DNA from 2 places in the Staphylococcus schleiferi genome. Region 2 is predicted to be linked to the other one. Evidence: riboswitches for the same ligand, from Rfam matches in the RefSeq annotation. Region 2 holds a riboswitch; the other holds the start of a gene.

Region 1 (16,675 bases), 270 kb from region 2:
GATTCACACAGTTTACCTGCTAATGTTACCGTCTCATCTGCTTCTTCTTGACGGTTCACTAATAACACTTGATACTGTGCATCATATAAAGCTGTACGTATATGATCACTCATACCCCCATCAATAGATACATATTTATTCACATTTGGAATCTCTTTAATCGATCCTACCTCATATAAAGTGACACCTGCTTCTGCCACAATTGAACGACCCGGTTCAATACTTAAAGTTGGAATAGGGTAGTCAAGTTGATGACATGTTGCTTTTATGGCTTGAACAATTTCAGTAATGCCTTCCTCGATGTTGAAAGGACGATCACTTTCAACATACTTCACGCTAAAACCGCCCCCTAAATTAAGCAATTCAATCGAAATATCATTTTCTTTTAACCACTGTAAAACCATTTTCGCTGTTTCTATCATGCCCGTTGTTTCTTCAATTTGAGAACCAATATGAAAATGGATACCTTTAAAGTGAAGTTGTTGAGAAGCTTGTATTTTTTCGATAGCTTGTAAAGCAAGGCCGTGTTTTAATGATAATCCAAATTTACTTTTTTCTTGTCCCGTTTGTATAAATTCATGTGTGTGAGCCTCAACTCCAGGATTAACTCTAACTAAAACCTCGACTGTATCAGTAGCATAGCGCTCAATCAAATCAATTTCATCTAGCGCATCAACAACAAAATAACCAATACCACTTTCAATAGCATAGCGAATCTCTTGTTTTGTTTTATTGTTCCCATGAAAATGAATACGCTTCGGATCAAAACCTGCTTCTAAAGCTGTGTAGAGTTCTCCTTCAGACACCACATCTAAATCAAAATCTTCTGATTGTGCCAATTTGACCATTTGAATACAAGTGAACGCTTTTGAGGCATATGATAATACATAACCAATATCATTCTGTTGAAATGCGCTGTGATAGCGTCTCATTTGATTTCTTATTTGCGCTTCATCATAGACGATAGTAGGGGTCCCAAAGCTTTGGGCCAAAGTTTTTAAACTTGTTCCTGCCAAAGTGAGTTCTCCACTTTTATTGTAACTTACTGTCATTTATCTATACTCCTTTATCAGTGAATCCAAATTTAATGCGCTTAACTGCTCCGAATTCGCACCTACGCCTTTAAATGTATAATCATCGATGCGTAAATCTTCATTATACAAAATGACTTTATCTTTCGCTTGTACGTGTTCATCAACTTCAACAAACATATGACTCATCATTAAGGCACGAATAGGGTAAATACGTTGATTTATCATAACTTCATGTTGCGCACGTGTACGTAATATTCCATCTCCATAGCCAATATCAACGACGGCTAAACGTGTGTTATTTTCCTCCGCGGTATAAGCAAAGCTATAACCACAGTGATCTCCTTGTTGAACCTGTCTCACTTGGATGACATTTGCGCTTACTGTCAATGCTTGCGGGAATGCTTCTCGAGAAAGTGAAGCATATGGGCGAGAGCCGTATAAAGCTATGCCAATACGTGCATGTGTATGATGTTCAAAAACATGGCCCTCTCTAAAATAACTGGCGCTATTTTGTGCGTGTATCAAGTCAAACGACATATTCATTTTGTTGACTAGAACATCAACAACATTGAACCAAGCATCTCTTTCCTGTTGATACATCGTAACGTCAAATTCATCTGCATAGCCAAAATGAGTCCAAAGCCCAGTTATTATCATTTTAGGGCTATACGTTTGACGATGATCTTCAATAACTTTTATCATTTCATCAATCGTTTTAAAACCAGAACGATGTAATAAGTTTTCGTATTCTAAATGCACTTTAACATCAAACAATGCTTCTTTATATTGTTCATAAAATGCCAAAGAGGGCAATGTCATATGAATATCATATGTACGCAATAACTCAAATTCATCCGTTGCATTCATTAAAAAAATCGTCGCTGCAGCATCGATTTTACGAATCGCAATAGCTTCATTTAATGACGTTGTACTAAACGTATCAATACCCATTTCTTTAAATGTATTGACTGCAAAATCTAATCCGTAATTATATGCATTATTTTTAACAACAGCCATAATCGATTGATTACCTTTAACGCGTTTTACATTTTCTTTAAAACGCGCTTGATTGATTTGCCAAACTGCAGTCATGCTTCCACCTCGTTATAATTAAATAACAGTCTTTCATAATAATCCGCAATGCGAATTAATACATGCTCATCAAAATTTAATTGTGGGGTATGAAGACCACTTACAAATTGCTTTTCATCATTTCTAGTGCCTACAAATACAAAGTAAGCAGGGGCAATTTGACGATAAAAACTGAAGTCTTCACCAAACAAGTATGGACGTTCATTCTCAATAACCGTCATTTGGTGATAATTGAGACTTTCCACTACATATTTTTTTAATGATGGATCATTCATAGTAGGGGGATATCCTTCAGCAAACTTTACTTCGCAAGAGACATCAAATAAGGTATGCGCACTTTGCGCAATTTTTTGCATTTGATTTTGTATTGCGCTCAAATCATCCATATCATAAGTCCGAATTGTACCTTCTAAATAGCCTTTACTTGGTACCGTATTAATCGCTTCACCAGCATGGAAATGACCGATGTGAACAATATTGCGTTGTAGCCCGTTAAGATGATATTGTTGGATTTGTGAAACTTGCGTTAAAATATGCTGTAAAGCTTCACCCGCAGATTTACCTTGTTCTTTATTTGCAACATGACTCGATTCGCCCTCAATAAAAAATCGATATTCGGTCGCACTTGCTGTAATCTCATGATCTCTTATTACAACCGAACCTTCTTCAACAAAAGGCATCACATGTACACCATAAATGGCATCGATATGAAACTTATCTAAAGCATGAGACTTGATTAATAAATTCGCACCGCCCCCAGATTCTTCAGCAGGTTGAAAAATAAAAACAACATGGTGGGGTAATTGACCTTCATCAAATAGCTTTTTACATCTTTTTACAAATAACATTAATGCGGTTGTATGCCCATCATGCCCGCAAGCATGCATTTTATTATCCGTCTCACTTCGATAGACGACATCGTTCTCTTCGTGTATCGGAAGGGCATCGATATCAGCACGATAAGCAATGGTATGTTCACTATTGCCTTCTAAATAGGCGATGATACCCGTTTCTAAAGGCTTTTCGTAGGGGACCTCTAAGTCTATCAAAAATTGTTCTAAATAACGTGTTGTCTCAAACTCTTCTAAACTCAATTCAGGATGTTGATGTAAGTATCGACGATGTTGTGTGACAAATTCTATTTCGCTCATAAAAAACTCCTTTCTTTGTGCTATGTATAAAAAGAGGGCCGAGTTGTTTGCTCCGCCCACTCATAGATTACTCGTCTAATTTACGTAATGCTGCGACAATCTCACGTTTTGAATCTTCAACTTCATGTGCTTGTTTAATGACTTTTGCTGGTGTACCAGCGACTACCGCGCCAGCCGGAACATCTTGTGTGACAATCGCGCCAGCTGCGACAATAGCACCTTCACCCACACGTACACCTTCTAGAATCACAGCATTAGCACCAATCAAAACGTTATCTTCAATGATAACAGGGGAGGCGCTTGGGGGTTCAATTACACCCGCTAATACCGCACCTGCACCGACATGAACATTTTTACCCGTCGTTGCTCGGCCACCTAATGTTGCATTCATATCAATCATTGTACCTTCACCAACGACTGCACCTATATTAATTGTTGCACCCATCATTACGACCGCACCGTCACCAATGACTGCATGCTCTCTAATAAAAGCGCCTGGCTCAATACGGGCATTCGTATTTGTTAAATCTTTGAGTGGTATTGCTGAGTTACGACGGTCCATTTCAATTTCTAAGTCTTCAATTCTCATTTGGTTTTCTTCATAGAATGTTGCCCAGTCAGCAGCTTCACAAAAAATCACTTTTGAATTTTCAGAGCCGAAAACTTTAAATTGTTCTGGAAATGCGATGTCACTTAATTCACCATTAATATAGACCTTTAACGGCGTAGATTTTTTTGCATCGCTAATATATTGAATAATCTCTTCTGCTGTAAAATTTTTAACCATATTGTAAAAACGCTCCTTTATAAGTTATCAAATGTATAATACCCGGGTTGTTGATGAACTAACTTTTCTGCTGCACCCAATGCGCCATTTGCAAAAATATCTTTTGACTGAGCTCGATGTGTCAATGTAATTGTTTCATCGACGCCCGCAAATAATACATCATGTTCACCTACAATCGTGCCACCCCGTACTGTATGGATACCAATTTCATTTTTAGTTCTTTTCGCATCTTTTTGACTACGATCATAAACAGGGGAAACATCAGATCTTAGCGATGCAATGACATCATATAATTTTTCTAACGTTCCACTTGGTGCATCTACTTTTTGATTATGATGCGCTTCCGTTAATTCGATATCATAGTCATTTAATAAAGGCACTGCTGCTTCTAATATTTTTGTCAAAGCATGTACACCATAGCTCATATTTGCACTGAAAAATACAGGCATTGTATTGCCGAGTGTTTTTAATTTCTGAGTAATACGTTCTTTTTCTCCTGTTGTCGCAATCACAAGGGGTAATTTAAAATCATCCTCAAGTAATGGCAGTAACAAATTAGGATGAGAAAAGTCTATAGCAACCTCAGCTTCTGTGGCATCGCTTATTTTTTCATATAATGGGTACGGTATATTCTCTTTTTTTCGATTGACAATGACACCCACAATTTCATGTCCATTTTCTTCAGCTAATCTTGCGACACGTTGGTTCATTGCCCCATAACCAATAAGTAAAATTTTCATTATTGAACACCTGCTTTAAATTGTTCGTATGCTTCTTTCAATGTTTGTTGCTCTTGTTCATTTAATGTAACTAGAGGTAATCTCACTTCATATTGCCCAAATCCTTCTAATGCACAAAGGTACTTGATCGGAATAGGGTTGATATCAATACTCATCGCGTCTAGAAGGGCACGAATCGGTTGGAATAGAGCTTCGCGCTGTGACGCTTCTGTATATACTTGTTGAAACTGCTTCGGAATCACATTTGCGACAACCGAAATCACACCGTGACCACCTTGTTGATAATACGATAGAATATTGTCATCATTGCCACTATACAATGCAAACGAATCCGTATCAACCCGTGCTTGAATCTCTGCTAAATAATCAAAGTCATTTGTAGCATCTTTTAATGCAACAATATACGGATTCTGACTTAGGCGTTCAATCGTTTCAGGCTCAATTGTAGCGTTCGTACGTGAAGGAACATTATAAAGGACAACTGGCAAAGCTGTTGCATTTGCAATAGCTTCAAAATGAGCAATCAAGCCACGTTGACTCGTTTTTAAATAATACGGCGTGATTAACATAATTGCATCAGCTCCAAGCTCTTTTGCACGTAGAGAAGCTGCTATTGATTTTTTCGTATTATTTGTACCCGTTCCAACGATAATAGGTACACGTTGATCATTAACTTCAATAACTGTTTGAAGTATTTGGTCTTTTTCTTCATCAGTTAATGTTGGATTTTCGGCTGTTGTTCCATTAACGACTATCGATTGAATACCATTTTCGATAAGAAAATTGACATGATTACGAATCGCATTATAATCAACTTCATCGTTTGTAAAAGGGGTAATTAAAGCAACACCTGTTCCTTCAAAAATATGTCCCATTATAATTCTCCTTTCAATTTTAGCACTTGTTCTAATATTTGAACCGCATTCAGTGCCGCACCTTTTAATAAGTTATCTGAAGTTACCCATAAGTGAAATGTATTATCTAAAGAATCATCTTTTCGAATTCGACCAACAAACACTTCATCACGTCCTGTGGAATGAATCGCTAAAGGGTACGCATTATTTTCTGGATCATCGACCAAAACAACACGAGGGTCTTTTTCAAGTACATCTTGAATTTCTTTCACCGTTGTAGGTTGGTCTAAAGTGACGTTGATGTGAACACTGTGACTATCTTGAACTGGCACACGAACACAAGTCGCTGTTACATTTAATTCTGGCTCAGTTAAAATTTTTCTCGTTTCATCAATCATTTTTTGCTCTTCTTTTGTATACCCATCTTCAAGAAACACATCAATATGTGGCAGTACATTATTATAAATTGGATGTGGGTAAGCTTCAGGCGATAAACCTTTGGCCCCATTTTCTAAATCTTGTTTACCTTTCATACCTGAACCTGAAACAGCTTGATATGTTGTATAAGCAACTCGTTTTAAACCAAACTGTTCTTGCAATGGTTTCAAAGGAACGACCGATTGGATTGTAGAACAGTTCGGATTAGCAATAATCCCTCTCTTGAACGTTGGGGCATTCACTTCAGGCACAATCAAATCAACATCTTCTGTCATACGCCATTGACTTGAATTATCGATGACTGTAGCACCGTTAGATTCAAAATGTGGGGCAAATTGAGCACTTGTTCCGCCCCCTGCACTCATAAGCACATAATCAAAGTGATCTTCAGTGGCTTGCTCAGTTAATTCCTGAACAGTATATGTTTGTCCTTGAAAATCTACTTTTTGACCTGCAGAACGTCGTGACGAAAAAAGTACGAGTTCATCAAAAGGAATATTTTTTCGGTCAATCGTTTCTAAAATTTTTGTACCTACTAATCCTGTTGCACCTACAACTGCTAATTTTGTCATCTTATCTCACTCCAATTTTAAATTCAAAGTCATACTTCAATAAAGTCTGATTTAGCATTATCTTCACACAATTCAGATAATAATTGATATTTTAATCTTTACTTTACAACGCATCCACTGAATTGACAACTTAAATCAATAGTTAAGTCTAGACTTTACAAAAATGGGGGACACATATAAACAAAAAAGCAAGTTCGGCGTGCGAACTTGCTCAATCTATATACAAGTGATGCACTCCATTATTGTAACAATAATGACAGACTCTCAGCTCTTAACCAAAGAATCCAACAAACAAGCAACTGCAATACTGTTTGTTTCGGCATCTCACCCTTTCGATATATGTGCTTGCAGACACGCTTAAAATATATCTACTTATGATTGATGCGCCTCATCAGTGATATTCAATTATTATGAACTTCATTATACATATAAACGCTTAATGTGTAAACCTTTATGTGAAAGCTTTTCATTCTAGCTCTCTATTTAAGACATTGAAATGGGATTAGGCTTTTGCTTTAAGTACACCTTTTTCTTGCAAGTATAACTCATAACTCATTTCCTTAGAAAGACCGCCTTCATGGTCTAAATCAATCACACGATTCGCGATAGTATTGATAAACTCAAAGTCATGAGAAGTAAAGATGAGTGAGCCTTTAAATGTTTTCAAGCCTTCGTTTACTGAAGTGATACTTTCTAAATCTAGATGGTTGGTTGGCTCATCTAACAATAAGACGTTCGCACTTGATAACATCATTTTGCTAAGCATACAGCGTACTTTTTCTCCACCAGATAAAACGCTCGCTTTTTTCTTCACTTCTTCACCGCTAAATAGCATACGGCCTAGAAATCCGCGTAAAAACGTCTCTGTTTGTTCATCCTCTGGTGCATATTGACGCAACCAATCGACTAAGTTCATATCCACACCTTCAAAATAAGCAGAGTTATCTTTAGGGAAGTAACTTTGAGAAGTTGTCACACCCCATTTAACTGTACCTTCATCGGGTTCCATTTCACCAGCAAGTATTTTTAACAATGTCGTTTTTGCAATTTCACTTTCACCAATTAATACAGCTTTATCATTAGGGTTCATTGTGAAAGAGATGCCGTCTAAAACTTTTTCGCCTTCAATCGTTTTAGAAACATTGTCAACAAATAGTAGGTCATTTCCGATTTCACGTTCTGGCGTGAATTTAACGAACGGATAACGACGAGATGAAGGTTGAATATCATCTAATTCTATTTTCTCTAATTGCTTCTTACGACTTGTTGCTTGTTTCGATTTTGACGCATTGGCAGAGAAGCGCGCAATAAAGTCTTGTAATTCTTTGATTTTTTCTTCTTTTTTCTTATTTTGTTCTTGCGCCATCTTCTGAGCCAATTGGCTAGATTGATACCAAAAATCATAATTCCCTACATAAATTTTAATCTTACCGAAGTCGAGATCAGCGATGTGCGTACAAACATTATTTAAGAAATGTCTATCGTGGGAAACAACAATCACTGTATTTTCAAAGTTAATTAAAAAGTCTTCTAACCAACTAATGGCTTGAATGTCTAGTCCGTTGGTCGGCTCGTCGAGTAATAACACATCAGGTTGTCCAAATAAACTTTGCGCTAACAATACTTTAACTTTTTGATTATTTTCAAGTTCAGACATTTTTTTATCATGTAACTCTGCCGCAATACCAAGTCCTGAAAGTAATGTTGCCGCATCCGCTTCAGCATTCCAACCGTTCATTTCAGCAAATTCGCCTTCAAGTTCAGCAGCGCGTATTCCATCTTCATCACTAAAGTCAGGTTTCATATAGATTGCGTCTTTCTCTTGCATGACTTCGTATAAACGCTCATGCCCTTTAATGACAACATCTAGTACACGTTCATCTTCATATGCAAAGTGATCTTGTTTTAATACTGCTAAACGTTCATCTTTGCCTAACGAAACATGACCCGATTGAGAATCTAACTCTCCTGATAAAATTTTTAAAAACGTAGACTTTCCTGCACCATTTGCACCGATAAGTCCGTAACAATTTCCCGGTGTGAATTTAATATTCACATCTTCAAATAATTTACGATCACCGAAACGTAAACTCACATCTGTAACTTGTAACATGGATTTTCTCCTTTATTTCATTTTCATCTAATGGATGAATTATATCATGAGAAAGGGCTATAAATCTAATTTCTTTAAAAAATAATCGAACAGCACCGCATGACTTTTAAATGTAACTTACCCTTAATGCTTATACCACTATAAGATGATATAATAGAAATAACTTAATTATAGAGGAGTACGTTATGTCATTTAAAGAAAATGAAATTATAGGGACGATTGAATTTTTAGAAGTAAAAGCCCTTGAAGGTTCTACATATCATTTGGAAGGGCCGAACCAAGAATTAGTGAAATTAAATGCGTCAGAAGTCAATGCTGATGACGAATTAGAAATAGGGGAGTCATATAGTTTTTTCATCTATCCTAACCGATCTGGTGATTTATTTGCTACTCAAAATATGCCTGATATTACCGTGGGGCGTTATGACTTTGTTCGTGTACTCAGTACAGACCGTGATGGTGCACGCTTAGACGTCGGCTTACCAAGAGAAGTTTTAGTACCATGGGAAGATTTACCCAAGCTTAAATCGTTATGGCCTGTAAAAGGAGACTACGTTTTATGTACATTGAGAATTGACCGTGAACGACAAATGTTTGCTCGACTTGCATCAGAAACAACGGTCCAACAAATGTACACACCTGTTCATGATGACGCACTTAAAAACAAAACAATTCAAGCACGCCCATATCGTTTATTACGCGTAGGTACATTTCTTTTATCAGAAGAAGGCTACAAAATTTTTGTGCATGAGTCAGAACGTAAGGAAGAACCGAGACTAGGACAACAGTTAGATGTGCGCATTATTGGCTATAATGATAAAGGCGAATTAAACGGTTCATTTTTACCTTTTGCGCATGAACGTTTGGATGAAGATGGCGAACGTATATTTAACCTACTTGTTGAATACGAAGGCGAATTACCATTTTGGGACAAATCTAGCCCAGAAGCTATAAAAGAAGTTTTTAACATGAGTAAAGGCGCTTTTAAACGCGCTATCGGTCATTTATATAAAAAGCGCATTATCAATATTGAAACTGGAAAAATCACATTAACGAAAAAAGGTTGGTCTCGCTTAGAAGATTAACTCACGTAAAATTTTCAACTTAAAATCATTTCAGATAAAGCCTTGTCGTCATGCATACCACTTGATGATAGGGCTTTTTTCATATGTTTATTTAACGTCATTGTATCTCTATTTGTGTTTCGTCATATTAAATTTATATTGACATTTAAATTGAACAGCTTTATTATTATCATAAAGAACAAAAACGGACATTTTAAAACATTTCCATGGATCGTGACTATTGAATTAGGCGAAACCACAAATCAATTTTGTATCAGACGAATTGATTTGTGGTTTTTTTATTTGAGTTTTGGGAGGTTTATAAATGATTATTCAACAGGTTTTGAACAATAATTGTGCAATTGTCAAATCACACGAGCAAGAAGAACTGATTGTCACAGGTAAAGGTATCGCATTTAAAAAGAAAAAAGGGGACACTTTAGAACGTCAATTGGTTGAGAAAATTTTTCGTCTAGAAAACGAAAATATGAAGCAGAATCTGACTTTTTTAATTAAAGATGTTCCGATTAAATACATCTTAACTAGCTTTGAAGTTGTTTCAACTGTACAAAAGCATTTTAATCTGACGTTTCAAGACTATCTTTATGTGACATTAGCTGATCATTTATATGCAGCACAACATCGTATTGAAAATAACCTTTGGCAAGAAACCGTTATACCAGATATGCAGTCGCATTATCCACTTGAAATGGAGGCCGCAGAACTTGGGTTAAAAATCATTAATCAAAACTTAGCGCCATCGTTTCCACAATCTGAAGTTGTCAGTTTAGCATTACATTTTCTCAATGCCAAGCTGGATGTAAACACGACTCAAATAGAAGATAATGCACGATTCATTCGTATCATTAACTTCGTAAATCAGTTTTTAAATGACCATCAAATTGTTCGAACCCAACGTAATCATTATCACTACGACCGCTTTTTCACACACATGAGTTACTTTTATGAGTCTCAAAATGCAAATAAAGATGAAAATCAATTAAGTTCGATTGATGTTGCTATTTTTTTGGATTAAAACAATCTCATCCAGTCTCGTACAAACTTGCAAGCGAGCTGGCAGAAGCTTTAGAAAGTCAATTTCATCTCACCGTTCTAGAAACTGATAAATATCATTTTCAATTGCATATAGAGCGACTTATTTAAGGCGATAAAGGAGGAAAATTTATGTCTAAAGAAGATAACATGATGATTGGATTTACCATTGTTGCTATAGCAGGTGATGCACGTGCAGAAATTATGCGTGCATTCGAGGCAGCCAAAAGTAAAAACTTTCAAGAGGCGCAAGCACACATTGAAAATGCGAATCGATTTATTAATGAAGCACATGTGGAACAGACACAGCTTTTAGCAAAAGAGTCACGTGGCGAAGTCGGAGAAATGAGTTTTGTCATGGTTCATGGACAAGATCACCTCATGACGACAATGGCTTTACGAGATATTGCAAAATACTTTATTGATGTCTATCAGCAATTAGAACGCTTAGAGAGGTAGGTTAATATATATGAAATCCATTATCAAATATATAGAGCGTATGAAGCCTTTTTTTGAAAAGGTTGCAGCCAATCCGTATTTAACTGCAATTCGTGACGGATTTGTCGCAGTTATGCCTGTTATTTTATTTTCTTCATTGTTTATTTTAGTTGCTTATGTGCCGAATATATGGGGATTTCACTGGCCAAAACATATTGAAGAAATCATTATGAAAGTTTACACATTTACAATGGGAATGATTGCCGTTTATATTTCAGGGACTGTCACCAAGTCACTGACTGATAATAAAAATATCAAGTTACCTAAAACAAACCAAATCAATGTTATCTCCACATTTATCGCTGCCGAATCAGCACTATTAATTTTAGCGATGAATCCTGTAAAAGATGGTATTAATATTGATATGTTAGGTACCAAAGGGTTGATTGCCTCTTTCTTAGTCGCATTTATCGTTCCTAACATTTATTACGTTTGTATAAAAAATAATATTACGATTAAGATGCCTCCCCAAGTTCCAGGGAATATTGCACAAGCGTTTAAGGATATGATTCCATTCGCCTTATCGGTCTCCTTTTTCTGGATTATTGATATTTTAGTGAGACATTTAACAGAAGGAAATTTAGCCGAGCTTGTGACAATCTTACTTTCGCCTTTATTTACGGCTGCCAATGGTTACTTAGGCTTTGCTGTTATTTTTGGGTTCATTGCTTTCTTTTGGTTTATTGGTGTACACGGCCCATCCGTTGTGGGTCCTGCTGTGGTTGCAATCATGTATAATAACCAAGCTGAAAATTTACGCCTTTTTAGAGAAGGGCAACATGCAAGTTTTGCATTGACACAATCTACACAAGATTTCGTTGCACTAATGGGTGGTACTGGCGCGACTTTACTCGTCCCTTATTTATTTATATTTCTTTGTAAATCAAAAGAATTAAAAGCTGTTGGTAAAGCATCTGTCGTTCCAACTACTTTTGCAGTAAACGAACCTTTACTCTTTGGTGCACCGATTATCTTAAATCCAGTATTTATGATTCCTTTTATCATTACGCCTATTATTAATTCATGGATTTTAAAATTCTTTGTTGAACAATTAGGGATGAATGGTTTTATGCACTTACTTCCATGGCCTACACCAGCACCGATTGGTATATACATGGCTAGCAATTTTGCAATGCTTTCTCTTGTTTTAATAGCCGTATTATTGATAGTGGATTTTATTATTTGGTATCCATTTGTACGTGCATACGACAAAATCAAGCTTGATGAAGAACGCAGTACTGTAACTGCTGAATCAAGCAATGATTTAAAAGATACCTCTGATACAAAGACTGAACAAGAAAATGAATCTTCATATGACCAATCGACTCACAACTTTAGTGCCAATGTTTTAGTCGTCTGTGCAGGTGGCGGAACAAGTGGTATCCTAGCTAACGCACTTAACAAAACAACAAAAGAAAAAGGCGTTCAGTTAGAGGCAACCGCTCGTGCATATGGTCAAGACATGGATTTGATTCGTGACATGGATGTTGTAATCCTTGCACCACAAATGGATTCAATGAAAGATGAAATGAAGAAAATAACAGATCAATATGACGCACAACTAATGACTACAACTGGACGTGAATACATTGCGTTAACACGTGACGGAGATGCGGCATTAACAAAAATAGCTAACTTGATTCGTCAGAAAAATTAAACAAAAATAAACATAAAGGAGCGATTTAAATGATAGCATTACCTAAAACTTTTATCTTAGGTGCCGCAACAGCATCATATCAAGTTGAAGGTGCAAGCAAAGAAGATGGGAAAGGTCGCGTTTTATGGGATGCGTTTTTAGAAAAAGAGGGGCGATTTAGTCCTGATCCAGCGAGTGATTTTTATCGCCGTTATGAAGAAGACATCCGTTTAGCTCATGAACATGGTATTACAGCGCTGCGTATTTCAATTGCATGGTCACGCATATTTCCAAATGGAAGTGGCGAGCCGAATGTGAAAGGGGTTGAATACTATCGCAAAGTATTTGAAACATGTCTTCGATACGATATAGAGCCTTACGTTACTTTGCATCATTTTGATACGCCTGAAACATTGTTTTTACAAGGAGACTGGCTCAATAAAAATCAAATTTCAGCATTTGAGGATTATGCCGCTTTTGTTTTTGAAGCATATCATGACATTGTTAAACATTGGATAACGATAAATGAACCTATTGCCTATGCACAAGGACAGTATCTTTCTGGTGCGTTTCCACCAGGTGAAAAGTATGAGCGTCTAAAATGTGTCCAATCTCAACACAATCAACTCGTTGCACATAGTCGTGTTGTCAATTTGTTTAAAGAAAAAGGCTATCAAGGTGAAATTGGTCTCGTACATGCATTAACACAATTTTATAGTATTGATCAACAACCTCAAAATATTGAAGCAACACGTAAACATGATATTTTCATGAATGGGTTCATGTTAGACGCAACATTTTTAGGCTATTATACGGACGAAAAACTCACAACAATAAAAACGATATTAGCAGATGAATTTGAGCAATTAGATATTCGAAAAGAGGAGTTGGATACCCTTAAAATTGCAGCACCGCAACTTGATTTTATTGGAATAAATTATTATCAAAGTAATTGGATTCAATACCATCAGGATGAAAGCTATATTTTTCATAATGGAACAGGTGATAAGGGGACTTCTGTGTATCGCATCGCAGGCATTGGTGAAGTTGTCAAAAATGATAAAATTCCAACGACCGACTGGGATTGGTATATTTATCCAGAAGGCCTTTACGATATGATTCAACGGATTCAAAATGATTATCCAAACTATAAGAAAATGCTCGTAACAGAAAATGGACTTGGTTACAAAGATCAGTGGATTGACGAAGAAACACCGATAAACGATCAAGTACGTATTGACTATATAGCAACTCATCTAGAAGCAATTAGTAAAGCGATCAAAGAGGGTGCACGTGTCGACGGTTATTTTGTATGGTCACTACAAGATATGTTTAGTTGGTCAAATGGTTATAATAAACGGTATGGACTATTCTATATTGATTTTGAAACGCAAAAAAGATATGTCAAAAAAAGTGCATTATGGTACCGTGAATTAGCAAAAACGATTGCCCAACAATCTTAACATACGTAAATAGGAAATGAGCCTGAGACAAAATTGTCTCAATAATCGATGAAATCCGAGGTTTTCGTAAAAAACGAAAAATCTCGGATTTTTTCCTTTTATCATCAGTTTAGCCGCACTAGATGCGACTAATTTCCTTAGGCACCTCGTTAATTTAGTTTTTGTTGTGATGAATTAAATTATACGAAAGTGCCTTATTTTTTTAAGTATAATGGTGAATGATTACATATATAAGCGAAGTATTTATAGCGAGACTCCTGAGGGAACAGGACGAGCCGAAGACTACAGGCTGAGGCTGTCCCCTCGGAAAGCGAGCCTATATAATACGAAGCATGATAATAAAAAGGAAGCTCGAAGACGATTTTTATCAAAATCATCTTCGAGCTATTTATTTTGGTATTTATGTCCCAGGCTCATATTATAATGATTGAATAGGTGTGGCTGTCTTCTCTAATACTTTGTTTAAGGCTTCTATATTTTTAACCCCTTCGTTTGTAAGCCACGATTGCGCTTGGCTCATGTTTTCATTACGGTACAGTTGTGTTGCGCTGCCTCAGATTGTGTATAAACGACTTCTTTTTCACTAAATCCTTCAACAAATGACATGTTAACAGGAATTTCTACTTTTAAAACATCAACTTGAAAACGTGGTTGACTGTATATTTCCATCGCTTGATTAACTTTATGCGGCTTTAATTTTGCGTATTCAATACTTTGGTTGTCTTCAATAGTCGCATCATAAGTCAATATTTCTAAGAAGAAAGGTATATCTTCAGAATGACACTCTGCGCCCACACGTTCAACAAATGCTTCCTTTTTAATATTTATGTCTTCTGATTCATCTACGTCAACATAAATAAGTAACTTAATAGCATTTGCGCCAGCCTCTTTTAAACGCTTAACAGACCAATTATCAAGTAAATCTGGAAGTCGACCTGGTTCGGTTTTATCATAGCCTGTTTTTTCATAAGCTAACATTAAACCACACAATGGCTCTCTGCAAGCAGCAGCTGGAAGGCCATATTCAGGATCTAATAAAATGCTAGATGCATAAGGTGTCAAAGATTCAGAAACGATAACTTTAAATTGTTCGATAGCTTTATCTGAAATATCATTTCCTAACATTCGCTTTAATGCACCACGTTGATCAATCGCCAATGCTGCAATAAAGCCTTTATCATTCACTAAATGAGATAAGTCTTTTACCATTTTATTTGCCTGCGGATAAAAACATATACAAATCTTCTCAAATTGATTATTGTATAGTGATGCTCGTTTATTTCGCAGGTACCTCCTAATCATTACACGCGCACCTAGTGATATTATTTTACTTTTTCAACTTAAATGTCATAGTAGTCAATAGCGTATCTCCACATCCCCAGAGATATCATTTAGTAACTGTGCTTATTTTAAGTACTATAATCTTTAATCTTGGTAAGCCCCTTGATTCCATTTTTCTAAATACAAATCAAACATATCGTCAGTGTAATGAACATCTTCTGACTCTAATACATGATCAATTTGCCGAATCAATGCTTCGTTTTCATCTGTGTGCTTATATTCAGTGTTAATAAATGTTTCGACAATATTTTTGATTAAGTCAATCCCCGTCACTGCACCTCCAACTGCAATAAGGTTGCAGTTATATTGTTGCTTTGCAATTCGTGCACTTGTAGTATCACGCACAAGAGCTACACGTGCACCAGGTGTTTTATTCGCAGAAACACTAATGCCAACACCCGTTCCACATAAAACAACACCTAAATCTGCTTCTTGTTTAACGACACTTTCTGCCGTCAATTTTCCAAAAATAGGGTAGTGCGTGCGGTGCTTATCGTATGTACCAAAGTCAATAACTTCATGCCCTAAATCTTTTAAATGTTCAGAAATCCTCATTTTTACATCTGTAACAATGTGATCACAGCCAATCGCTATTTTCATAATTTTCCCTCCCAGTTTTTAACACATATGATTGAGCATATCGATTCTAATTTGATGACGACCTGCATCGTAATCAGCTTTAAAAAAGGCGTCTGCACAATTTTGCGCAAGTGTTGCACCTATAATTTCTGAACCTAAAACGATGATGTTCGTATTATTATGACGTCTTGTCATTTTAGAAGATTGCTCATCGGATACACTGGCACAAATAATGTGTTTATATTTGTTCGCAATGATAA
Region 2 (16,675 bases):
TCATATGACGACAGCGATGAAAGTGTTTAATGTGGATGCAGATCAAGTAACGTCGATGATGAGAAGACAAGCGAAAGCTGTTAATTTTGGAATCGTTTATGGCATTAGCGATTACGGCTTAAGTCAAAATTTGGGTATTAGCCGAAAAGAAGCGCAACGATTTATCGATGATTATTTGAACCATTTTCCTGGCGTGAAAGATTATATGGATAATATTGTTCAAGATGCGAAACAAAATGGTTACGTAGAAACGCTTCTAAAACGTAGAAGATATATTCCGGATATTACGAGTCGGAACTTTAATAAGCGAGGTTTCGCGGAACGAACTGCGATGAACTCTCCAATTCAAGGTAGTGCGGCAGATATTATTAAATTGGCCATGGTTAATTTTGATAAAAAAGTTCGTGAAACTGAATTTAATGCCAAATTATTATTACAAGTGCACGATGAGCTTATTTTTGAAGTTCCGAAAGATGAAGTGGAAGCATTTAGTAAATTTGTTGAAGATATTATGGCAAATGCGTTAGAATTGGATGTTCCATTAAGTGTAGAATCAGATTATGGACGTACATGGTATGATGCTAAATAGAAAGTAGGTCAGTTCGAAAATGCCAGAATTACCAGAAGTTGAACACGTCACAAGAGGAATCAAACCATTTGCTTTAAACCAAAAGATTACGGATGTGTCTTTTTCTCAACCTGTTATTTTAGGAAAAGAAAATGGAAAAGCAACGATCATCAAAGGAATTAGTCTTGATGACTTTAAACGATATACAGTGAACTATACGATTACCAATATTCAGCGCCGTAGTAAATATATTTTATTTGAGATTCAACATGAACAATCAAAACGTATTTTAATATCTCATCTAGGCATGGCTGGTGGATTTTTTATCGTAAATGAAATCGGTGATATACCGATATTAAATTATCGAAAACATTGGCAAGTGGTCTTTCATTTAGAAAATGGTATGAAACTGGTGTATAGTGATATTCGTCGCTTTGGTGAAATTAGAAATGTGGAAGCGTTAACGGATTATCCATCTTTATTAGAAATAGCACCAGAGCCATTTGAAGATGAGGCTTTAGCACATTTTCTGTCTAAAAGTAATGAAAGAAAATACTCAAAGATGGCAATAAAGGCATTTATTTTAGACCATCGTGTGATTGCCGGATGTGGTAATATTTATGCGTGTGAAGCTTTATTTGATGCGAAGTTGAATCCTAACACGAAAGTGAATCAGTTATCAGCTACACAAAAAACAGCAGTATTCGATAGTGTTGTGAAAGTGCTTAATATGGGTATTTTGAATGGTGGGACAAGCGTCTCAGATTATGTTCATGCAGATGGACAAAAAGGAACAATGCAAGATTATTTAAATGTTTATAAGAAGAAAAACTGCACGTCTTGTGATTCGGCAATAGAAACGGCGATTATTGCAGGGCGCAATACACATTTTTGTCCGGTTTGCCAAAGATAGGGAAGAGGGAGATTATGCCAAAAGTAATTGGATTAACAGGTGGAATTGCAACAGGCAAATCCACAGTTGCAGCGTTATTAGAAGTTCATGGATTTAAAATTGTGGATGCAGATCTTGCATCTCGAAAAGCTGTCGAAAAAGGTTCTGAAGGTTTACGACAAATACAGGAACAGTTCGGCGAAGAAGCCATAAATGAAGATGGCGAAATGGACCGCGCTTATATCGCGCAGCAAGTTTTTTTTGATGATGAAAAAAGAAAACAACTGAATCAAATCGTTCATCCGATTGTGCGTGAATTGATGCAACAAGAGCGAGATCATTATTTAGCTGAAGGCTATGATGTTGTCATGGATATTCCGTTATTGTATGAAAACGGACTTGAAGATACAGTTGACGAAGTATGGCTTGTCTATGCATCAGAGCCAATCCAAATAGATCGGTTAATGGAAAGAAATCAGTTATCAATTGAAGATGCTAAAGCACGTATATACAGTCAGATTTCCATTGATAAAAAGAGCAGAATGGCCGATGTCGTTATTGATAACTTAGGCTCTAAGCTTGAATTAAAACAAAATTTAGAACAAGTCTTAGCGGAAAAAGGTTATTTAAATGCTAATGATGATTCTAATGAAAACGATAAAATAACTTAATATGATTTTTCAGCAACGCCCTGTGGTAGCATATGTCAAAACATTTTTTAGCATTTTTGGCATACGTGATGTGTTACAACGGGGCGTTGTTTTTATTAGAAAGTTGTGACAAACAATCTAGTATAAGTAGCGATTTAAGTGTGAAGAAAAATGTTTCAGCGATAGGTTTTCCACTATAGCTCGTCTTTAATATATCATGCTATTTGGCCGATATGTGAAAAACACATACATCAAATGTTATTTATTGAAAGTAATAAGAAAAAATTATCAAAGAAAACGGTTTCAAATTGACTTTAATATGCTATACTAATTTCTATAAGTATAACACATTATTAAGGAGTGCTTTTATCATGACGACAAAGATTGCGATTAATGGTTTAGGGCGAATTGGCCGTATGGTTTTAAGAGTAGCATTGAATAGAGAAGATGTTGAAGTAGTGGCTTTAAATGCAAGTTATCCACCTGAAACGATAGCCCATCTTCTTAAATATGATACAACGCACGGTCGTTTTAATCAGACTGTTGAAGCAACTGAAAATGGTATTAAAGTAGATGGAAAAGAAATTAAACTCGTTTCAGATCGTAATCCTGAAAATTTGCCATGGGGTGCGCTTGATATTGATATCGTAGTGGAAGCAACAGGTAAATTTAATCATGGTGACAAAGCGAATGCTCATATCAAAGCAGGGGCGAAAAAAGTAATTTTAACGGGACCTTCAAAAGGGGGAGAAGTGCAGACAATTGTGAAAGGTGTAAATGATCATGAATTGGACGTCATGCAATATGATGTGTTCAGTAATGCTTCATGTACAACGAATTGTTTAGCACCTGTCGCAAAAATTTTAAATGATCATTTTGGGATTGAAAATGGTTTAATGACAACGGTTCATGCTGTGACAAATGATCAAAATAACTTGGACAATCCGCATAAAGATTTAAGACGCGCACGTGCTGCCTTTGAAAGCATTATTCCGACTTCAACGGGTGCAGCCAAAGCATTATCACTCGTTTTGCCAGAGTTAGAGGGTAAATTACATGGTATGGCACTTCGTGTACCAACCAAAAATGTATCTTTAGTCGATTTAGTCGTTGATTTAAAACAAACAGTTACAAAAGAAGAAATTAATCGTGTTTTTAGAGAGAATGATTTAGATCAAGTTGTTGCAATTTCTGATGAGCCATTGGTTTCAGATGATTTTACGACAGATGCGCATTCTGCAATTATTGATGCTGAGTCTACGATTGTAATGGGGGATAAAAAAGTTAAAGTACTCGCATGGTATGATAACGAATGGGGTTATTCCACAAGAGTTGTCGATGTATTACAGCAAATCGCATCACAACTCAAAGTTAAAGTTGCATAACATTCTAATGTGTCAATAAGCGAGCATGAGACTGAGAACACTTCACATCAAAATATTTATATTAACTAATATCAATATAAAGGTTGAGACGATTTTGAAATTGTCTCAGCTTTTTTTGTGCAAAAAAGAAAAATTACGATTTCAATTGCGTTAAAATAGGCGTAACTTTTGAAATAAATAGGTTTGTAGTATAATTAAACAAAATTAAGATGAAGAGGGTGACAAAGTCGTGAAATGTCCAAAATGTAATCATACGCAATCTCGAGTTGTAGATTCGAGACATGCAGATGATATGAATGCTATTAGAAGAAGACGTGAATGTGAACATTGTGGGACACGTTTCACTACTTTTGAACATATAGAAATGAGTCCGCTCATTGTTGTGAAAAAAGATGGTACAAGAGAACAATTTAATAGGGAGAAAATCTTAAACGGACTTGTACGTTCATGTGAAAAACGTCCCGTCCGATTCCAACAACTCGAAGAAATTACGAATCAAGTTGAATGGAAATTACGCGAATCGGGTATTGCTGAAATTTCATCACGAGAAATAGGGGAGCACGTGATGGATTTATTGATGCATGTTGACCAAGTTTCTTATGTACGTTTTGCATCCGTTTATCGAGAGTTTAAAGATGTTGATCAGTTATTGAAATCAATGCAGGGGATTTTGAAAGAAAACAAGCGGAGTGAATAAATAATGAGTCAATTCATTTATCAAAGCCAATTAAGTCCACACGATGGATTTATCGTCATGCGCCGTTTCCATTTTCACGCGGTGCATTACGATGTGTTAAGCCGTCTGTTCACACCTTTAATTGGTGCCGAAGCAATTGGTGTATATCAATTTTTAAACCAATTTGAAGGTGTATCTTTTGAAGAGGGCTATACCCATTATACAATGATGTCAGAATTAAAAATGGGCTTAAGACAGTTTAGAGAGTTTTTAGATTTACTTGAAGGAATAGGACTATTAAAAACGTTTGTTCAACAATCTGAGAATACAACTCAGTTCGTTTATGAATTATTGCCACCTCCTTCGGCACAGCGCTTTTTTAATGATCCAATGTTATCCATATACTTTTACGAAGTAGTTGGTCAACAACGCTATCACCAAATTAAAAAGGCATTTATACCTACATCTAAAGATTTAACAGGCTTTACAGAAGTAACTAAAAAATTTACAGATGTATTTAAAGTACCAAAATATCAAATGGTGACACCAGACGAAAATCTTAAAGAACAGCAATTTGAAGGTTTGGACTTAACAGACGTTTACTTTGATTTTGAGTTGTTAGCCGACATGTTACAATCTCATTATGTAAGTAAAAATATTCTTTCAGAGCCAACGAAATCTTTAATTATCCAACTGGCAACATTATATCGTCTATCACCGGATGTGATGAAAGCGATTATTTTAAAATCACTCAATGCCGATCAATCATTGTCAGTTACTAACTTAAGAAAACAGGCACAAAGCTATTATCTTATGGAACATCAGCAAGAATTGCCAGCGTTACAAGCACAGAATCTTGAACTCGCAAGTGATGAACCAAATCAGTCAACCGAAGCTAATGTAGTGTCAAACTGGGATGAATGGTTTGATTTAATGGATCATACAAGTCCGATTGTGATGCTGACATCCTATGGTGGATCTGAACCTCCACGCTATCAAAAAGAGATGATAGAGGAGTTGATGCAGCGAGAAGGATTTAGTTTTGGTGTTATTAATATTTTGTTACAGTTTGTGATGCAAAAGACGGATAATAATTTACCAGAAAAATATGTTTATTCTGTTGCATCGACTTGGAAAAAAAGTGGTGTAACCGATGCACGAACAGCGTATGAGAAAGCAATGGAAGTTCAAAAAAATCAAGATAATGCAAATCAAAAACGCTTTGAATCCACTGCTCCAAAGCAAAAGCGTGGCTACCGTCAAGCATCATCAGAAAAACAACCACGTTGGATTACACACCCGGAAGAATATCAACAAAAAGAAGAAGATCAAGAAGCGTTAGCAAAAGATAGAGAGGCGTTTCTTAATAAACTAAAAAATAAAAGACGGGCAGGTGAAGATTAATGAAAAGTTTCAATAGTATTATGGGAAACCATCAAAAACTTGATCAAAAAATACAAGAGATTAAACGACAAGTATTAAATGATCCAGATGTAAAAGCTTTCTTGAATGCACATCAATCAGAAGTAACGAACAGAATGATTGATGAAGATTTAAATATTCTTCAAGAGTATAAAGATCAACAAAAGCATTATGATGGTTCGCACACGTACGAAAACTGCCCAAACTTTGTAAAAGGTCATATTCCTGAACTTTATATTGAAAACCAGCATATTAAAATTCGTTACTACCCTTGTCCGTGCAAAATAAGACATGACGAAGAGCAACATGCTAAAAGTATGATTACATCTTTCCATATGCATCCAGATACACTTAATGCTAAAATCAAAGATATTTATATGACGAGACGTAATCGCTTGGATTTAGCTATGAGGCTAGATGATTTGATTGATGCGATGATTGATAAACGGCCTGTGAAAGGACTCTACTTATACGGAGAGTTCGGCACAGGAAAGTCCTTTATTTTGGGTGCAATTGCGAACGAATTAAAGGATAACCGGGTGCCTTCAATGATTATTTATGTGCCTGAATTTATACGTACATTAAAAAATGGTTTTAAAGACGGTTCGACTTCCAAACGTATTCAACAAGTGCGTGAAGCGCGAGTTCTTTTTTTAGATGATTTAGGTGCAGAAGATATGACACCTTGGGTACGTGATGAAGTTTTAGGCCCTATTTTACATTATCGAATGATTCAAGAACTCCCAACGTTTTTCAGTTCGAATATGAGTTTACAAGAATTAGAAGATCATTTGGCGACTACAAAAAATGGGACAGATGTGATGAAAGCGAAACGTATTATGGAGCGTGTCAAAACTCTAAGTGATGCGTATTTATTAGAAGGAGAAAATTATAGAAAGCATTGAAAAAATAAATTTTAGCGTTATAATAAGGATAAATAAATATTGATTTTAAAGTTTGAGGATACGATACGAATGAAGTTATGGTACAGAGAGCTACTGGCGATGAGAATGTAGTGCATAACCCTTTGTGTTACTCCCTCTATAGATTGGTGTTTGTAATGAATACCCGGCTCAAGACCGTTATCTTATGTAGAGATGTCATTGCAGTAATGTATATGGCAAATTAGGGTGGTAACACGAAGACCTCGTCCCTTTGTTGGGATGAGGTCTTTTTTATTTTCAAAACTTTAACGACAATCAATGATAGGAGGAACATTATGTCAGAAATTAAAGTACGTTTTCCAGATGGAAGTGAGAAAGCTTTCGAACATGGTATAACTACAGAAGAGATAGCACAATCCATTAGTCCAGGATTGAGAAAAAAAGCGGTTGCTGGTAAATATAATCAACAGATGGTGGATTTGACTCGTCCATTAGAAGAAGATGGAACACTTGAAATCATTACACCAGGTAGTGAAGAAGCTTTGGAAGTACTAAGACATTCTACAGCGCATTTGATGGCACAAGCTTTAAAACGTTTATATGGTGACGTTAAATTTGGTGTCGGTCCTGTAATCGATGAAGGTTTTTATTATGACTTTGATATGGAAGAAAAAGTTTCGAGTGATGACTTTGAAAAAATTGAAAAAACAATGAATCAAATCATTAATGAAAATCAAAAAATCGAACGCCGTGTTGTTTCAAGAGATGAAGCTAAAGCGTTTTTTGCGAACGACCCGTACAAATTGGAATTAATAGAAGCCATTCCAGAAGATGAGTCTGTAACACTATACAGTCAAGGTGAGTTCACTGACCTTTGTCGAGGTGTCCATGTACCTTCAACATCAAAAATTAAAGCTTTCAAACTTTTATCAACTGCTGGCGCTTACTGGCGTGGTGATAGCAATAATAAAATGTTACAACGTATTTACGGTACAGCATTTTTTGATAAAAAAGACTTGAAAGCCCACTTGAAAATGTTAGAAGAACGAAAAGAACGTGATCACAGACGTATTGGTAAAGAAATGGAGTTATTTACGAATAATCCGCTTGTAGGTGCAGGTTTACCACTATGGTTACCGAATGGCGCAACTATTCGTCGTGAAATCGAACGCTATATTGTTGATAAAGAAGTAAGTCTTGGGTATGACCACGTATACACACCTGTAATGGCGAATGTTGATCTTTATAAAACTTCAGGCCATTGGGATCATTATCAAGAAGATATGTTCCCAACAATGCAACTTGATGCAGACGAAGCGATGGTATTGAGACCTATGAACTGTCCGCATCATATGATGATTTACGCTAACAAACCACACTCATATCGTGAATTACCTATTCGTATCGCTGAGTTAGGTACAATGCATCGTTATGAAGCAAGTGGTGCTGTTTCAGGGCTCCAACGTGTTCGAGGCATGACTTTAAACGACGCACATATTTTTGTAAGACCCGATCAAATTAAAGATGAATTCAAACGCGTTGTAAAAATGATTTTAGACGTTTATGAAGATTTTGGTTTTGAAGATTATAAATTCCGTTTGAGTTATCGCGACCCTGAAGACAAAGAAAAATATTTCGATGATGACGATATGTGGAATAGAGCAGAAAAAATGTTGAAAGAAGCTGTCGATGAACTTGGTTTACCGTATGAGGAAGCGTTGGGTGAAGCGGCATTTTATGGTCCAAAACTTGATGTTCAAGTTAAAACTGCAATGGGTAAAGAGGAAACTTTATCAACAGCACAACTCGATTTCTTATTGCCAAAACGATTTGATTTAACTTACATTGGACAAGATGGAGAACAACACCAACCTGTAGTCATTCATCGTGGTGTCGTTTCAACAATGGAACGTTTTGTTGCCTTTTTAACTGAAGAAACAAAAGGAGCATTCCCAACTTGGTTAGCACCACAACAAGTTGAAATTATTCCTGTTAACAACGATTTACATTATGATTACGCACGTCAAGTTCATGATGAGTTGAAATCTCAAGGTGTGCGCGTGCATATCGACGATCGTAATGAGAAAATGGGTTATAAAATAAGAGAGGCACAAATGAAAAAAATTCCTTACCAATTAGTAGTTGGAGATAAGGAAATCGAAAACAATGAAGTCAATGTTCGTCAATATGGTTCTAAAGATCAAAAAACAGTAGAAAAAGATACATTTGTGTGGGAATTGATTGACGAAATTCGATTAAAAAAACAGAGATAATTATTGCTACTATATGAAGACTGATGTATAGTATAATCTAAATATAAATATTATTTGATTGAGTTAGAGGCGCGATTTTAAAGAGTAATCCTTGGTTTGTATTGATGATACTGACACCATAAGATGAAAGGGAAAGTCGCCGAAATGAGAAGTGATCATCAACACTTCTTGTTGGGCTAGTATTCGAAAGGAACTAGACTGTCACAACAGTGATGCGCTACCTATTAATATAAAATTAACTGAGGTTGCGTCCGGAATTTTTGATGCAATCTCTGTTTTCGTTTCTATTAAGGTCGTTTTAATTTGCGTAATTCATCTAGCGACACAAGATTTGTCTAAACCTCTAAGCAATTAGGAAAGGATTAGGAAAATGAGTAACGAAAAAAATGAAAATCAAAATACAGTCCAGCGTCATTTGAAAGATCGACATATTTCAATGATTGCTATAGGTGGAGCGATTGGTACAGGTTTGTTTATGACCTCTGGTGGTGCCATTCATGATGCAGGACCTTTAGGGGCTTTGCTTGGCTATTCCATTATTGGGATTATGGTGTTTTTCTTGATGACTTCACTTGGAGAAATGGCGACATATCTACCCGTTTCAGGTTCATTTAGTACGTATGCAACACGGTTTGTCGATCCTTCTTTAGGCTTCGCTTTAGGATGGAACTATTGGTTTAACTGGGTTATTACTGTTGCAGCAGATGTCACAATTGCTGCACAAGTCATTCAGTACTGGGCACCATTACAATTTTTACCTGCATGGGCATGGAGCTGTATCTTTATGGTCATTATTTTTGGGCTTAATGCTTTATCTGTGCAAGTTTATGGTGAAAGTGAGTATTGGTTTGCATTTATTAAAGTCGCAACTGTCATTATTTTCATTATTGTAGGTGTGCTGACTATCTTTGGTATTATGGGTGGTAAAGCCGTTGGTTTTGACACATTTACTCAAGGTGATGCTCCATTATTAGGTGATGGTGTAGGTGGAAGCTTGCTTGCTATTTTTGGTGTATTTTTAATTGCAGGTTTCTCATTTCAAGGGACAGAATTAATTGGGATTACAGCAGGTGAATCTGAAAATCCTGAACGTGCAGTACCAAAAGCGGTTAAACAAGTTTTTTGGAGAATATTATTATTTTACATTTTTGCGATTTTCATTATCGGTATGTTGATTCCTTATAACTCTCCAGCACTTATGGGTGGTGGCGATGATATTGCAACTTCACCGTTTACACTTGTATTTAAAAATGCTGGTTTAGCCTTCGCTGCTTCATTTATGAATGCTGTCATTTTAACGTCAGTATTATCTGCAGGTAATTCCGGTATGTACGCAAGTACGCGTATGCTCTATTCAATGGGTAAAGATGGTTTAGCATCAAAAGTGTTTAGTAAAACGAACAAAAATGGAACGCCAATCATTTCTATGCTTTCTACTGCTGCTATCGTTATTTTGATCTTTACAGTACAACATCTTAGCGGTAACGCTTATGAATATATCGTTGCTGCCAGTGGTCTAACAGGCTTTATTGCATGGGTCGGTATTGCAATCAGTCATTACCGATTTAGAAAAGCTTTCCACGCACAAAACTACGATATCGATCAATTAAAATATAAAGCGAAGTTATACCCATTTGGTCCAATTCTTGCTGGTGTTCTTTGTACCATTGTCATTATTGGACAGGACGTTGATTTAATTCAAGGTGGCGGCTTTGATCTCAACCGTTTCTTAATTACGTACATGGGTATTCCGGTATTCTTAATCTTTTTCTTTTATCATAAACTGAAATATAAAACGAAACTAATTCCAGTAAAAGAAGTTAACTTAGATAAAAATGTTGAAACAATTGAAAAAAACTTCCAAAAAAACATTGACTAAAGTTTAATACGTTGGTATGATTGTATCTGTTGAATACGAAACGGACCAAGTAGAAGCTTCCCGCTTCTCACCTGTAGCGACGCAAAAAGCTGTTGGCAGGTTAACGATTAAACATGTGAAGTATGTTCATGTTAACGTGAAGAGCGGGGGTGACGCACCCTCGCTTTTTTTCGTGCTTGGACCATTCGTAAATTTTTTGGAGGTGTCAACAATAGCTAAGGATCAAACGCAAGTTAATGAAAAGATTCGCGCAAAAGAATTACGTGTCATCGGTCAAAATGGTGATCAAATTGGTGTAAAATCTAAAAATGAAGCATTGGAGATGGCAGATCGACTTGGTTTAGATGTCGTAATTGTCGCTCCAAACGCTAAGCCACCTGTTGCTCGTATTATGGATTACGGTAAATACAAATTCGAGCAACAGAAAAAAGAAAAAGAAATGAAAAAGAAACAAAAAGTCATCAATGTTAAAGAAATACGTCTTAGCCCGACTATTGAAGATCATGATTTCAATACAAAGCTTAAAAACGGACGTAAATTTTTAACTAAAGGTGATAAAGTTAAAGTTTCAATTCGTTTCAGAGGGCGTGCAATTACACATAAAGAAATTGGCCAACGCGTTTTAGAAAAATATGCTGAAGCGTGTAAAGACCTTGCTACAATAGAGCAAAAGCCTAAAATGGAAGGTCGCCAAATGTTCCTTATGTTAGCCCCAATTAATGAAAAATAAAAAGTGATTATAGGAGGAAAACATCATGCCTAAAATGAAAACCCACCGCGGAGCTGCGAAACGTGTAAAAAGAACAGGATCTGGTCAACTTAAACGTTCTAGAGCTTATACGTCTCACTTATTCGCAAACAAATCTACAAAGCAAAAACGTAAATTGCGTAAAGCTTCTTTAGTTTCAAAAAGTGATGCAAAACGCGTTAAACAATTATTAACATACGTAAAATAATATTTAATAAAGAATAAAAGATTGAGATGAGGTATGACAGAGCATACCCTAGAGACAAAAGGAGGAATTTATTATGCCACGTGTTAAAGGTGGAACGGTAACAAGAGCGCGTCGTAAAAAGACAATCAAATTAGCTAAAGGTTACTTCGGTGCGAAAAGCACATTATATAAAGTTGCAAAACAACAAGTTATGAAATCAGGTCAATATGCATTCCGTGACCGTCGTCAAAGAAAACGTGATTTCCGTAAATTATGGATTACACGTATCAATGCTGCTGCACGTCAACATGATATGAGCTACTCTCGTTTAATGAACGGTTTAAAACAAGCGGGTATCGACATTAACCGTAAAATGTTATCAGAAATCGCAATTTCTGATGAAAAAGCATTTGCTGAATTAGTGAACCAAGCTAAAGCAGCTTTAAAATAATTATATTTAGAAGCGTTAGCGTCTAAATCGCAAACTCTCTTCAAAGTAGATACTGCTTAAGTAACCACTTTGAAGAGAGTCTTTTTATTTAAGGCTTTACCATTTTTTATAAATTTTGTTACGATATATAAAAAACATAAAGGAGTTAATCATGTCAAAATTTGATGAGCAAATTACTGTTGTGCCTCGTATACGACTATTTAATAATGAAGAAAATGCCTTTAATGGTTTTTTACCTCGTACGGATAACAAAGGTCAGTCTATTTATCAAACGCTAGCCGATTATGAAGTGAAAAGACGCGGTGATATGGAAGAAGACCCTTCATTCAAGCAATTAATTAGTTATTGTCTATTAGAAAATGAAAACGGTGAAATTTTAGTTTATGAAAGATTAGAAGGCGGCGGCGAAGCGCGTTTACACGGCAGTGCTTCAATTGGTGTTGGTGGCCATATGAACGATGTGCCTGATGCACACAATATCGAAGAAGTCATTAAAATCAATGCGAGCCGTGAGCTTGAAGAAGAAGTTGGTTTAACCGTTGATGATAGTAAGGAACTTAACTTTATCGGTTTTATTAACGATGATAATAATGAAGTTGGCCGTGTACACTTAGGTGTTGTTTTTAAAGTGCATGTAAAGCAAGAAGAAGTAGAAGTGCAAGAAACAGACACTTTAAAAATAGAATGGCAATCACTAGAGAACATTCAAGATTTATCTATATTTGAATCATGGAGTGCACTGATTTTAGAAAAAATGAAATAGGTGAATGCAATGTCTGACATTATTCCTTTTCCAAAAATGAAGAACAAACTTATGAAGGATATCGATGAGGCAATGAAGCAAGCACAATACGAACGTGCTTATGATGCTTTCAATGCATATGAACGCCATTTCGAGTTGTCGCCAGAACTTGCTTTAATGAAGTGTGAAGTGCTATGGCAACTCGAAGCTTATTTAGAGCTAAAAGAAGAATCTAACATTTTAATGGTGCAAGGTTTTCAGCCTTATGACACGTTGATGATTTATTACATTAAAAGTTTATTTGCATTAGGACATTATCATTCGGTAGTTGAGATGATTACACAAGTGATTGATGAAGTGCGCGAACATGAGACAAGGCTCATTTTATTGCCGATTAAAGATCAAGCACAATCCAAATTAGACGAACGACAAGATTATATGGCACACCGTTTGCAAAATTTCACTTATTTGGATCAAAGTGAACAAACACAACTGCTTTTAAGTTTAATCGATGATAGCGCATATCAATTTCAGTCAACGATAGCCTATCTCTTGCAAAATGAAACCTTGCCAATGAATATACAAAATTTAATGCTTGAATATTTACGTTTTGCTCGTTACAATCAATGCGTTCAAGTGGAAAAACCATTTTGCAATTTGAAAGTAAAGCCAAGTGAACTGAGCGGCATTGAACAAACGACATTCAAAACTGAGCTTTTGCCCCGCATCATACATCGTTTAGAATCAGAAATGCCATCCTTTGTTCACGAAGACTATGTTCACCTTCATACGCATAATATCGCGTTATATCCGGTTGATATTTTGGAAGAGGCGTCCATAGATACATGGATTGAGGGCTATATGAACTATTTTAAAGCGTTAATGGGTTTCGAATATGAAACAGATGGCGCGACAACTGCAATATTTAACTTGATAAAATCGTTAAATACATAGGTATCATTATTTCAAACACTGACAACCTATGCTATAATAAAGAAGTTGAAAAATTTTAAAAATGAAAAATCATGGAGGTTTTTATACATGACAGCAACTTGGGAAAAAAAAGAAGGTAATCAAGGGTTACTACAAGTAACTGTACCTGCAGAAGAAGTAGATAAAGCGTTAGATCAAGCGTTCAAAAAAGTAGTTAAACAAATCAATGTACCTGGTTTCCGCAAAGGTAAAGTACCACGCCAAATTTTCGAACAACGTTTTGGTGTAGAAGCACTTTATCAAGATGCCGTTGATATCTTGTTACCAAAAGCATACAGTGAGGCTGTAGTAGAAGCAGATATCAATCCAGTTGATCAACCTGAAATTGAAGTAACACAAATCGAAAAAGGTAAACCATTTACTTTCGATGCTACTGTTACAGTAGAACCTGAAGTTCAATTAGGTGATTACAAAGGATTAGAAATCACAAAACAAGAAACTGAATTAACTGATGAAGAGCTTGAACAAACAATTGAACAACGCTTAGAAGCTATGGCTGATATGGTTATTAAAGAAGACGGTCAAGTTGAAGAAGGCGATACAGTTAACTTAGACTTTGATGGTTATGTAGACGGCGAACAATTTGAAGGTGGCCAAGCAGATGGTTACGACTTAGAAATCGGTTCAGGTATGTTTATCCCAGGTTTCGAAGAACAACTTGTTGGTTTGAAAGTAGGAGAAGAAAAAGAAGTTGAAGTGACATTCCCTGAAGAATATCACGCAGAAGAATTAGCGGGTAAACCAGCTACATTTAAAACAAAAATTAATGAAATCAAAACTAAAGAAGTGCCTGAGTTAGACGACGAGTTAGCAAATGAACTTGATTCTGAAGCTGATAACGTTGAACAATACAAAGAAAACTTACGTAAACAATTAACTGAACAAAAAGAAACAGATGCTGAAAACTTACAAAAAGAAGAAGCAATTACAATAGCAACTGACAATGCTACAGTAGATATTCCTGAAGCAATGATTAAAACAGAAGAAGATCGTATGGTTCAAGAATTTGCGCAACGTTTACAACAACAAGGTCTTAACCTAGAAACTTATTTCCAAATTTCTGGTCAATCTGAAGAAGACTTACGTGGTCAAATGAAAGACGATGCAGAACAACGTGTAAAAACTAACTTAACTTTAGCAGCAATCGCTGAAGCTGAAAATATCGAAGTTTCTGAAGAAGATGTTGATAAAGAATTACAAACTATGAGTGAACAATTCAACATTTCAGTAGAAGACATCAAAAACACTTTAGGTAATACTGACATCGTTAAAAATGATGTACGTGTGAAAAAAGTAATTGATTTATTAGTTGATGAAGCGAAATTAGTTGAAGCAAAAGAAGATAACGAAGCAAGCGAAGAAGCTTAATTAAAGTATGTTGAGTGATACGATGGTTAGATCGAACATTCACTCAATGTTGGCTAGCGCAACTGTAATAAATTGACCCTTGAGGGGGTGGGATATTGAATTCTTGAACTCAAAGTTTTCTATAATCCCACTCTCATTTTCGTTTATTGGCTATTTCAAATTCGATAAGATGCATAGTCAATATAAGAATCAACGATTAGAATTTCAATTGATATGAAAGAACTAAGGGAATTGTATATAATAAAGTAGTAAGCATCACTTGTTAATGGTTTCTTGCTATTTACAAAACACATTACAGTTAAGGCTAAGAAGTTAATGACTAGTCCAATAATGCAACGTAATGCAAATAACTTGAAAGAAACTATATTTGCGTAATAGAATGCATTCTAGTATAGTCGTTAAAGAACAGGGGTGTAATAAAGTATGTTTAAATTCAATGAAGATGAAGAAAACTTAAAATGTTCTTTCTGTGGTAAAGATCAGGATCAAGTTAAAAAGTTAGTCGCAGGGAGCGGTGTCTATATTTGTAATGAATGTATCGAACTCTGCTCTGAAATCGTTGAAGAAGAATTAAGTCAACAAGATACAGAAGAATTGACAGAACTACCCACACCAAAAGAAATCATGGAGCAATTGAATAATTATGTCATCGGCCAAGAAAAAGCTAAAAAATCTTTAGCTGTCGCAGTTTATAATCATTATAAACGTGTTCAACAATTAGGACCTAAAGATGACGATGTAGAATTACAAAAAAGTAATGTCGCTTTAATTGGGCCTACAGGTAGCGGTAAAACATTGTTAGCACAAACTTTGGCTCGTACATTAAATGTACCGTTCGCTATTGCAGATGCCACAAGTTTGACAGAAGCTGGATATGTAGGTGAAGATGTTGAAAACATTTTGTTACGTTTAATACAAGCAGCTGATTTCGATATTGATAAAGCTGAAAAAGGTATTATTTATGTCGATGAAATTGATAAAATCGCACGTAAATCTGAGAATACGTCTATTACACGTGACGTTTCTGGTGAAGGTGTTCAACAGGCATTACTCAAAATCTTGGAAGGTACAACTGCAAGCGTGCCGCCACAAGGTGGACGTAAGCATCCGAACCAAGAGTTTATCCAAATCGACACAACAAATATTCTCTTTATTTTAGGTGGCGCATTTGATGGTATTAACGAAGTCATTAAACGCCGCTTAGGTGAAAAGGTTATCGGTTTCGCAAGTAATGAAGTTTCAAATTATGATGAAGCAAGTTTACTCGAACAAATTCGACCAGAAGATTTACAAACTTATGGCTTAATTCCTGAGTTTATTGGTCGTGTACCTATTGTTGCCAACCTTGAAACATTAGATGTCGAAGCGCTTAAAAATATTTTAACGCAACCTAAAAATGCACTTGTTAAACAGTATACAAAAATGCTTGAATTAGATGGTGTTTCATTAGAGTTTACTGAAGAAGCATTAGCAGCAATAAGTGAAAAAGCAATTGAACGTAAAACAGGTGCACGTGGTCTACGTTCTATTATTGAAGAAGCGTTGATTGATATCATG

The links. A riboswitch is a leader RNA that binds a small molecule or an ion and turns the genes downstream of it on or off. The one in region 2 is predicted to bind lysine.
Region 1: another riboswitch for lysine. It lies ahead of MUA40_RS06840 (aspartate-semialdehyde dehydrogenase); the one in region 2 lies ahead of MUA40_RS05480 (amino acid permease).

Annotation. Positions count from the first base shown of each region.
Region 1 is NZ_CP094712.1:1,439,721-1,456,395, forward strand. Features, by position in the region: gene lysA (diaminopimelate decarboxylase) at 1-1,052, opposite strand, end outside; gene alr (alanine racemase) at 1,053-2,126, opposite strand; gene MUA40_RS06820 (M20 metallopeptidase family protein) at 2,123-3,277, opposite strand; gene dapD (2,3,4,5-tetrahydropyridine-2,6-dicarboxylate N-acetyltransferase) at 3,345-4,064, opposite strand; gene dapB (4-hydroxy-tetrahydrodipicolinate reductase) at 4,082-4,804, opposite strand; gene dapA (4-hydroxy-tetrahydrodipicolinate synthase) at 4,804-5,679, opposite strand; gene MUA40_RS06840 (aspartate-semialdehyde dehydrogenase) at 5,679-6,668, opposite strand; lysine riboswitch at 6,890-7,068, opposite strand; gene MUA40_RS06845 (ABC-F family ATP-binding cassette domain-containing protein) at 7,171-8,781, opposite strand; gene MUA40_RS06850 (CvfB family protein) at 8,967-9,866, shown strand; gene MUA40_RS06855 (CAT RNA binding domain-containing protein) at 10,171-10,881, shown strand; gene MUA40_RS06860 (PTS lactose/cellobiose transporter subunit IIA) at 11,031-11,357, shown strand; gene MUA40_RS06865 (PTS lactose transporter subunit IIBC) at 11,368-13,053, shown strand; gene lacG (6-phospho-beta-galactosidase) at 13,083-14,495, shown strand; partial or broken gene MUA40_RS06875 (tagatose 1,6-diphosphate aldolase) at 15,036-15,704, opposite strand; gene lacB (galactose-6-phosphate isomerase subunit LacB) at 15,921-16,436, opposite strand; gene MUA40_RS06885 (RpiB/LacA/LacB family sugar-phosphate isomerase) at 16,455-16,675, opposite strand, start outside.
Region 2 is NZ_CP094712.1:1,168,591-1,185,265, forward strand. Features, by position in the region: gene polA (DNA polymerase I) at 1-589, shown strand, start outside; gene mutM (bifunctional DNA-formamidopyrimidine glycosylase/DNA-(apurinic or apyrimidinic site) lyase) at 609-1,481, shown strand; gene coaE (dephospho-CoA kinase) at 1,496-2,131, shown strand; gene MUA40_RS05455 (glyceraldehyde-3-phosphate dehydrogenase) at 2,482-3,495, shown strand; gene nrdR (transcriptional regulator NrdR) at 3,725-4,192, shown strand; gene MUA40_RS05465 (replicative helicase loading/DNA remodeling protein DnaB) at 4,196-5,575, shown strand; gene dnaI (primosomal protein DnaI) at 5,575-6,498, shown strand; gene thrS (threonine--tRNA ligase) at 6,813-8,750, shown strand; lysine riboswitch at 8,807-8,978, shown strand; gene MUA40_RS05480 (amino acid permease) at 9,121-10,629, shown strand; ribosomal protein L20 leader region at 10,671-10,807, shown strand; gene infC (translation initiation factor IF-3) at 10,832-11,359, shown strand; gene rpmI (50S ribosomal protein L35) at 11,385-11,585, shown strand; gene rplT (50S ribosomal protein L20) at 11,659-12,015, shown strand; gene MUA40_RS05500 (NUDIX domain-containing protein) at 12,167-12,778, shown strand; gene MUA40_RS05505 (hypothetical protein) at 12,788-13,711, shown strand; gene tig (trigger factor) at 13,799-15,118, shown strand; gene clpX (ATP-dependent Clp protease ATP-binding subunit ClpX) at 15,542-16,675, shown strand, end outside.